Regions from separate parts of the Ligilactobacillus sp. ESL1201 genome, predicted to be linked through region 1. Evidence: predicted binding sites of a transcription regulator. Region 1 holds the regulator's gene; the other holds the start of a gene.
The links. Region 1 encodes NrdR, which represses ribonucleotide reductase genes. Its sites were predicted from a motif close to ACACNATATATNGTGT; they were not measured.
Positions count from the first base shown of each region.

Region 2: the regulator NrdR is predicted to act here: its motif matches at 2,483-2,498, upstream of nrdD (anaerobic ribonucleoside-triphosphate reductase).

Region 1 covers NZ_CP196362.1:1,173,492-1,178,512, reverse strand. Annotated here, with positions in the region: gene polA (DNA polymerase I) at 1-467, shown strand, start outside; gene mutM (DNA-formamidopyrimidine glycosylase) at 479-1,315, shown strand; gene nrdR (transcriptional regulator NrdR) at 1,339-1,809, shown strand; gene ACSYSK_RS05955 (replication initiation and membrane attachment family protein) at 1,833-3,188, shown strand; gene dnaI (primosomal protein DnaI) at 3,203-4,129, shown strand; gene thrS (threonine--tRNA ligase) at 4,412-5,021, shown strand, end outside.
Region 2 covers NZ_CP196362.1:1,931,919-1,936,939, forward strand. Annotated here, with positions in the region: gene nrdG (anaerobic ribonucleoside-triphosphate reductase activating protein) at 1-251, opposite strand, end outside; gene nrdD (anaerobic ribonucleoside-triphosphate reductase) at 244-2,418, opposite strand; gene ACSYSK_RS09330 (copper-translocating P-type ATPase) at 2,773-4,701, opposite strand; gene ACSYSK_RS09335 (cupredoxin domain-containing protein) at 4,702-4,971, opposite strand; gene ACSYSK_RS09340 (cupredoxin domain-containing protein) at 4,987-5,021, opposite strand, start outside.

The DNA.
Region 1 (5,021 bases):
CTCAAAATATCGGGACCACGCGTAAACAAGCTAAGCAGTTTATCGAGTCTTACTTTGAAGCCTTTCCCGGTATTAAAAAGTACATGGAACAAATCGTTGCTAGTGCCCGAAAAAATGGCTACGTCGAAACGATTTTTCACCGGCGGCGCTATTTGCCAGACATTAACCATAAAAATTATAACGTGCGTTCCTTCGCGGAAAGAACGGCGATGAATAGTCCGATCCAAGGCAGCGCGGCCGATATAATCAAGGTTGCCATGCTTAATATGCAAAAAGAATTAACGCAAAAAAAGATGCAAACCAAGATGTTACTACAGGTACATGACGAACTGATCTTTGAAGTTCCACCGGAAGAATTAGAACTATTTACCAAAACGGTGAAACAAGTGATGGACTCTGCGGTTTCGCTGCAGGTTCCCTTAAAAGTTGATTGTGCCCACGGTAAAACATGGTTTGATGCTAAATAAAAGGAGAAACTATGCCTGAATTACCAGAAGTAGAAACAGTCAGACGAGGTTTAAGTGCTTTAGTACTGGGAAAAAAGATCCAAGATATCGATATCTTATACCCGAAGATCATTCAAGGAGACCCACAGCAATTTGTCACAGCGTTGCAAGGACAGACCTTTGAAAAAATCGACCGGCGGGGCAAGTACTTGCTTTTTCGCTTTTCTCACCAGCTAACGATGGTTTCGCACCTACGCATGGAAGGCAAGTATAGTGTTAAAAGTGCTACCGCTCCGTTAGATAAACATACGCACGTGGTATTTCAGCTGACCGATCACAGCCAGTTGCGTTATAATGACGTGCGTAAATTTGGGCGGATGCAGTTAATGACCACGGGAGCGGAAAACGACTTACCAGCGCTAAAAAAGCTCGGTCCGGAACCTACACCCGAACAGTTTAACGTTAACGACTTTTACCGGGCGTTGACTAAGAAAAAGAAAATGTTAAAACCGGCATTACTGGACCAAACGCTGGTGGCGGGATTAGGCAATATCTACGTCGATGAAGTTTTGTGGTTAACTAAGCTGCACCCACAAACGCCTTGTAGTTCCGTGACGCGCGCGCAAGCACAAGAATTGCACGATAATATTATCTTGGAATTAAAAAAAGCGGTGGCGGCGCACGGGACGACGATCTTTACTTTTACCGATGCTTTCGCTCACAGCGGTTCTTTTCAAGAACAGCTATGTGTCTACGGTAAAAAAGGCCAACCGTGTCCGCGCTGTCAAACGCCGATCGCTAAGATCAAAGTCGGACAGCGGGGGACTCATTTTTGTCCCCACTGTCAGCAACTATGTGTTAAAATTTAATTAATTTATTCGAGGTGAACAAGATGGTTTGTCCCCACTGTCATCAAAGTGGTTCGCGGGTCATCGATAGTCGTCCGGCAGATAGCGGGCGGGCAATTAGACGACGCCGGGAATGTGAACATTGTGGTTTTCGTTTTACTACGTTTGAACGCTTAGAGGTAACCCCGCTATTAGTGATCAAAAAAAACGGGGACAGGGAACAATTTAAACGCGACAAGGTCCTAAAAGGGATCATGCAGGCGGCACAAAAGCGGCCGGTGGGAATGGATCGTTTGACCGCGATAGTCGATCGGGTCGAAAATCAGCTTCGCAGTAGGGGAGAAAATGAGGTCTCGACCCAGCTGATCGGGCAATACGTGATGGCCGAGCTAGCCGAGACCGATGACGTTGCTTATATTCGCTTCGCCAGTGTCTACCGCGAATTTAAGGATATGGGTTCGTTTACGGCCGAAGTCGATGAACTGATGAAACGAGACGCCCACAAAAATGATTAAGTTCACACTTTAGGAGGAGTCAAATGACAAAACAAGAACTAAGGGAAATTTCTCCTAAAGACAGTTTTATAGTAATTGCCGCTAGTCAGTTAAACGCCGCTGATCAACAAGTTTTAGTCGATCTTTACTTGCCGTTAATGAGTACCGCGGCCTACGGCACTTACGTTTTTTTGAGTCAAAAAGGACAGGCGCACCCGGATCTCGTTAAGCGCTCGTTGAATACCGTGTTGTTAACGGGATTGTCGCTGGGGTTACAGGAATTTTTAGCGGCCCGCAGTTTGCTAGAAGGGTTGGGGTTGCTGCGTTCTTTTCAACAAACTGACCGTTTGGGTAAATTAACTCTTTATGAGGTTCAAAAACCACTGACGGCTCCGGCATTTTTTGCCGACGATTTGTTGAGTACTTTATTATTTGAAACGGTCGGGCAAACGACGTTTAACAGGCTGCAACATACGCTATGCCCGCCCAGTTTTAATTACGGTCAGGCTAAAGAGGTGACGCAGTCATTTTTAGACGTTTTCACTTTGTCACAGCAAACCTTATTAAAAAGAGCGACGGTGCAACACCCACGATCTGCGACACCATCCCTGCCCCGGATAGCTGATGAAAAAAGCCAACTGGATCTGCAATTTTTTAAACAATTACTGGCTAAATCCTTTGTCGACCAAGAAGATGTATTGGCACACTTGGAGACGATCAAAACCGTGAGCTTGTTGTATGGCTTGGGTGAAATTGAACTAGTCCAGTTACTAGAGCAAGCAGTCGATCTAAAAAGTAACCAGGTGAATTTTAAGTACTTTAAGCAACTGGCGCACCGTAATTTTGAATTTCAACTACAAAACCCCCAGGTCCAACCAAAAAGTGCTAATAAACAGGTGACTAGTTCACCGACTGAAGGCAACCAAGAAGATGCCCAGTTGTTAGCCGCCTGTCGAAGTTACCGTCCCTTAGAATTTTTAGCCGTGCTCAAACAAGAGACTAACGTGGCGGTCACCGATGCGGAAAAATACGCGGTAATGAACATGGTCAAGCAGCAAAAATTGCCCGCTGAGGTGTTGAACGTCTTAATTCATTACCTGCTAAGCGACCAGGATAATGCCAGCATGAATAAGAATTATTTTGAAAAAATTGCGGCAGATTGGTCGAAAAAAAAGATCACCACGGCCGCTCAAGCGATGCAAGAAGTGCGCAGACAGCAAGATAAAACACAGCAATTTACGCGTCCTAAACGGCGGACCAAAAAGATAATCCAAAAAGAAAAACTGCCTGAGTGGGCTAACGAAAAACAGCCGGTCCAACAGCACAGCGTTTCACGGGAATTACAAACGGAATTACAACAACGACTGGCTCAACTAAAGCAAAAACACCAGCAAAACTAAGCAGGGGGTGAAGTATGGAGAATCTGGGCAAGGAATTGACTAAACAGTTGCAAACTAACAACTGGGGAGCGCGCTACAAGCGGCTACGCCAAGCGGTACTAAATGATCCGGACGTGGCACACTTTTTACAGGCTCACCGTGAGCAGCTGACCACAGAAGATGTGTTGCGGGCCAGCAGTAAATTATACGAGTTTGTGACGTTTAAAAAGGAATTGGCGGCCGGTGAAAAAACGTTTATGCCGGGCTATTTTCCGACACTGACACTCAGCGGCAACCAAATCGAAGTTTTGTACTCACCGACGGCTAAATTGGTACAACAACAAAAACAGGTCGCACTAGAAAAACGCGTTAAGATGGTCAGTTTGCCGCGGTCGTTACGGCTGGCACAATTAAGTGACTACGATCCTACCGACAGAGAAGAGGCGTTAAACGCCGCACTGCGATTTTTGACTGAGTTTGAAGCACAGCCGCAGCAGTTTCACCGGGCAATGTATCTGTCCGGTAGTTTTGGCGTCGGCAAGACTTATCTATTGGCGGCACTGGCTAATAAATTGGCGCAAGACGGCTACAGTACGACACTGGTTCACTACCCTTCATTTGCGGTGCGAATGAAAAATTCGATTGGGACCAACACGACTGGGCGGTTGCTAGAAGAAATCAAGCAAACGCAGATTTTAATGCTTGATGATGTGGGCGCCGATCAGATGAGCAGTTGGTTACGCGATGACGTCTTAGGCGTTATTTTACAGTACCGGATGCAAGAAGAACTGCCTACCTTTTTTAGTTCTAATTTATCGTTAGCACAACTGGAAGAAGAGTATTTGACGGTCAATAACCGCGGAGAAGCCGAACCGCTGAAAGCTAAACGAATCATGGAACGCATTCGGTTTTTAGCGACCGAGTACCAGGTGATCGGAAAAAATCGCAGAAATTTAGCTTAAAATTAAAAAAGGACTTGTTATTTTAAGTTAATAGTGTTTAAATTGGAAATACAACGAGAGACAAACGGTGCTTTAATCAGGGATGAAGGTCGGTGACTGCAAGCCTTCTATACAAAGCTACCTACCACTTTCGCACAAACATCTAGATGCGGGTCGTTTCCGTTAAAGAACATTTGAGAAAGCCAAGCGCTTTAAATAAAGGGTGGAACCACGTTAATGACGTCCCTGATGCAATTTTGCATCAGGGACTTTTTTTAGCGTTTAAATTGAGGAGGAAGATCAATGGCACAGATTAAGTTAACTTTTCCAGACGGAGCAATCAAAGAATTTGCGGCTGAAGCAACGACTAAAGATGTTGCGGCTGCGATCGCTAATAGCTTAGCTAAAAAAGCGGTAGCGGGTAAATTAGACGGGAACTTGGTCGATTTAAATCAACCGCTAGCTAAGAGTGGTAAAATCGAGATCATCACCAGTGATTCAGACGAAGGACTAGCCGTATTATGGCGCAGTGCGGCGTTTATCTTAAAGGCAGCGTTAGTAGCGGATTATCCACAGATGAATTTTGGCGAGATGCAAGTTAGCGCCCACGGCTTTTATTTGGACACGGAAAAACCGGAAGAAACTCAGTTATCGGAAACGGATTTCGACCAAGTCAGTGCGCACATGCAAAAAATAGTTGCTGCTGGAGCCGCCATTCAACCCGTAGTCTTGACGAAAGAACAGGCAGTTAAATTGGCGGGTAACGACCCTTACCAAAAACAGTTGGCACAGGATGCTTTTGCCGTTGACCAACCAGTTTACGCTTATCGGTATGACAAATTCGTTTCCTTAACGGCGGGGCCGTTGGTAAGTAAAACTAGTCAGGTCAAGATCTTCAAATTATTATCAGTTG
Region 2 (5,021 bases), 760 kb from region 1:
GGACAGGCAAATAAACAACCGCTCACGTACAAACTACAGCGTACTCCCTCACCATCGACGAAGTTAAACGGTTTGTACGAAGCAATATATTTTTGCGATAAGTCCCGCGCCAGCCATTCTTTTGGTGCGGGATTTTTAGGTTGCCGCCGGCGTTTGTGTGCTTTTTTGGGCTTAGTATCCTTGGGATGTAACCGTTCCGGCGCCACAAAATCTACTTTTCCTTTGATGTTGATCCTAATTTTATCATTCATCGGCAACATCGCTGGGCTGCATGTGCTTGACCCGCGCCGCAATTTCCGCGTGTCTGCCGTGGACCATCGGCCGGCGCAACGGGTTACCTAAATAACCACATGTTCTCTTGACGCAATCACAGGTTCGCGGGTCGTGATTGCCGCAAGTCGGACATTCAAACCCACGAGCCGTCGCCTTAAATTCTCCCTGAAAACCACACTGATAACAGTGGTCGATTGGCGTATTAGTTCCCAAATAACCCACCTTATCATAGGCCCAATCCCAGACTGCTTCCAGCGCCTTCGGATTTTGGCGCAAGTTCGGGTACTCACAGTAATGGATAAACCCGCCAGCGGCATATTTAGGGTAGTCCATTTCAAACGACAACTTTTCAAACGGCGTCGGGTGTTTGCGCACGTCGTAATGAAAACTATTGGTATAGTACTCTTTAGCAGTGATGTCTTTGATCTTACCAAATTTTTGCGTGTCCAAACGACAGAACCGGTCGGTCAACGACTCGCTGGGCGTGGAATAGACGCTGAAGTGATAGCCCGTTTCTTGCGACCATTCCTGACACTTAGTGGCCATTTCGCGCACAATGCTCAGGGTAAATTCGTGCGCCTGTTCGTCGTGTTCCCAGTTAGGCCCGTAAAAGACCGTCCCGACTTCGTATAAACCGATATATCCCAGCGAAACTGTCGCCCGCTCGTTTTTAAATAAGCTGTTGATGTCGCCGTCTTCAGCCAAGCGCTTGCCAAACGCACCGTACTGATACAGAATCGGCGCATTTTTAGGCGTTGCATCCAGCACTCTTCGAACCTTAAATTCCAACGCGTCCTTAGCGAGTTGCATTTTTTCGGCAAAGATCTGCCAGAAAAGCTGTTGGTCGCCGTGAGATTCCAAGGCGATCCGCGGTAAGTTGACGGTCACGACGCCTAAGTTCATCCGTCCCGCATTGACTTCGTGACCATTTTCATCCCGCCAACCCTGCAAAAACGAGCGGCAACCCATCGGCGCCTTAAAACTGCCTGTGATCTCTTTGATCTTGTCGTACATCAAAATATCGGGGTACATCCGTTTAGTCGCACACTCGACGGCCAGCTCTTTAATGTCGTAATTCGGGTCTGTCGGCGCTAAATTCAGTCCCTTTTTCAGGGTAAATACCAGCTTAGGAAAAATCGCAGTCCGTTTTTCTTTGCCTAAGCCCTGAATCCGGATCTGTAAAATTGCCTTTTGAATCTCGCGGCAGATCCATGAAGTCCCTAGACCAAACCCGAGTGTCGTAAACGGCGTTTGTCCCTGTGAAGAAAACAGGGTGTTGATCTCGTATTCTAAGGCCTGCATCGCATCGTAAATATCTTTTTTAGTTCGTTTTTGCGCGTAGCGTTCCTGTTTGTCCTTTTTTTCCGTCAGTTCGGCCGCTTCAACCAAATGCTTATCGTAATTTTTGCGTGCAAATGGCTCTAGCACTTCGTCGACCCGGTCTGCCGAACAACCACCGTACTGGCTGGAAGCAACGTTTGCGATAATCTGGGCCATTTGAGCCGTCGCAGTTTGAATCGAATGCGGGCTTTCTACCGCCGCGTTACCGATTTGAAAACCATTGGTCAGCATTTCTTTAAAATCGATCAGACAACAATTAGTCATCGGACTCCACGGCGTGTAATCCAAGTCGTGATAGTGAATGTCGCCGCGTAAATGAGCCTTAGCGATGTGTTCTGGCATCATCTTTAATCCCAGAGTTTTCCCCACGGCACCCGCAGTCAGGTCACGTTGCGTGTTAAAAACGTCGCTATCCTTGTTAGCATTTTCGTTGACTAACGTCGGGTCCTTACCCTGCAGGCGCTGCAACCGCAAACTCGGATCAGTCTGTTCTTGCCAGCGCTGTTCGTCTTGTTTGCGGTACTCTTGAAATTGCCGCGCCTCTTTGTCATAGCCGGCATTTTGTAAAACCGTCACGAATTGCTGGGCGATCTGCGCGGTCGTCACTTGCTGACGATCCTCCCATTTAAAAGCCGCCAACAATTCAGCACTCACGGCTGCCAATCCTAATTTTTCCAGTATGTACATTAACTTATAGCTGTGAAATGGCAAAACTGCGCCATCACGTTTACTGACCTCCGCGGGAAAATCGGCCCGCACCTTTTTAGTTTCAACACTCGTTGCTTCCATTTTTAACACCGCCATTTCCACCCACCATTGTAGTGCAGTTAGCGCCTAAATACAATATGTGGAAATTAAAAAATAAAATTTACTATATATGGTGTATACAGTAAACTTTATCAACTAAACATCAGTTAGACTAACTCGCGACTGTTAAGCGGGTCGCTCCACAACTTGCTTAATTGCGCTCGGCAAGCCAGCAGTCTAGGGTCCTAAGCACACGTCAAATCAAATCCAAGTACAGGATTTGTTTCGCCGTGCCCTTAGTCCACGACTGCTAAGCGGCTTGCCTCACAGCTTGTCTAATTGCGCTCCAAGCGGCAACAGTCTGTGTCTAGCTACGGTCAACAACAAGTCCTAAACCGACTTATTGCTGACCTAGGCTAGTCCTCGACTGTTAAGCGCCGCTTTCCGCAGCTTGTTTTTTCCTAGTAGCACCGAGCTCGTGACCACCGACAGCGAACTAAACGCCATCGCTAGTCCTGCCAGCGCCGGACTTAACACCAGTCCGAAGCCCGCAAATACCCCGGCCGCCACCGGGATGCCCAAAATATTGTAGATAAACGCCCAAAATAAATTCAATTTGATACGATTAAACGTTTTTCTACTCAACTCTAGTGCCCGGTAAACATCCATCAGGTCGTTTTTGACCAACACGATCCCTCCGGACTCTAAAGCTACGTCCGTGCCGGAACCCATCGCGATCCCGACGTCTGCCGTAGTCAATGCCGGTGCGTCGTTGATCCCGTCACCGACAAACGCTACCTTACCATCCTGTTGTAACTTTTCGATCTGTGCGGCTTTATCCGCCGGTAACACTTGCGCGATCACGCGTTCGATCCCAACTTGCTTGCCGATCGTAGCCGCTACCCGCTGATTATCGCCAGTCAGCATCACGGTTTTCAGGCCCCGCTTTTTCAAAGCCGTCAGTGCAGCTGCCGCGTTTTCTTTAGGCTCATCTTGAATGGCGATCAAGCCAATGACCTGTTCATTTTTACCCACCAAGACCACCGTTTTAGCCGCGGCCTGCAGCTTTACTAACTTAGTTTTCAGCTCTGCATTCATTTCCGCATCAGACCTACCGACAAAAACTGCCTGGCCCGCAATTTTGCCGGTCACGCCCTGACCTTCGTGCGCCTGAAAATCCGTTACCGACTGCAGTTCTAACTGCAATTCCTGGGCCCGCGTCATAATCGCTGCGGCTAACGGATGTTCCGAATTAGCCTCTAAGCTGGCCGCTAAACTCAATACCTCATCTTTGGGGCCGACCACATCAGTAACTTGCGGGGTCCCCTTAGTCAGCGTTCCGGTCTTATCAAATACGACCGTTTGAACATCGTTAGCGGCTTCTAAAACTGTCCCGTCTTTGATTAAAATTCCCATCTTAGCACCTAAATTAGTTCCGACCATCAAAGCAGTAGGCGTCGCTAGTCCCAAGGCACACGGACAAGCGATCACTAAAACCGAGACCGCAAATAACAAAGCCTTGACCACACTGGCACCCAATGCAACGTACCAGACTAAAAACGTCAAAATGGCCAAGATCACGACTGCCGGCACGAAAACGTCGGCTACCTTATCCGTTAATTTTTGGATCGGCGCGTGACTGTTTTGTGCTTTACCGACCAAGTCGACGATCTGCGCTAACATCGTGTCTTTGCCGATTTTTTGGGCCTGAAAAACAAAAGTCCCCGTCTGGTTGATCGTAGACCCGATCACGGTAGCACCGGTAGTTTTAGTGACCGGCAAACTTTCCCCGGTGACCATCGCCTCGTCAACGCTCGACGTTCCACTCGTAACGACCCCATCGACAGCGATTTTTTCTCCCGGTTTGACCCGGATCAGATCGCCGACCGCGATTTGATCAACGGGAACCTTGACAAATTCCGTTCCCCGCTGAACTTCCGCTTCTTTAGCCTGTAAGTCCAACAATTTAGTCAGTGCACCTGCGGCGTTATTGCGCATCTTTTCTTCCAGCACCTGTCCTAATAAAACAAACGCAATCACAAAAGCAGCACTTTCAAAAAAGACTTCCTTGGCGGCCAACAGCGCATACACGCTATAAAGATAGGCCGTGCCCGTTCCTAGCGCCACCAAGGTGTCCATATTAGCGTGATGTTTGGTAAACGCCGCCCACGCGCTTGTGATAAACGGCCGCGCTGACAGTACCATTACGATCGTAGTGAGCACAAACATCGTCCACTTACCCCCTGGCAGCATCCAACCAAATAGCGGGTGCAAGATCATTTCCAGTAACATGGGCAACGCTAAAACTAACGACAGCCAAAAGCGCGTCGTAATTTTCATCTATTTAACCTCGATCGTGCCGTGAAACATGTCCATCCCGCAACTAAAATCATACTTGCCCGGCGTTAAAGCCTGCAATTTAACTGTCTGCGGCTGGTTGAGCGGCAACTCGGTTTCAAATCCCAGTTCGTGAGAATGAACGACATCTAAACAGCCCTGTTCGTTAGTCCGCGTAAAGGTCAATTCCGTAGGAACTCCTGCCTTCAACTCCACTACTTCTGGCTCGTAGCCTCCTGCCACCGTCACTTTTGCTTGTTGTGTTGTATTCATTTTAATTCCTCCCCATTATTTAATGATCACTTTACCGTGAAACATATCCA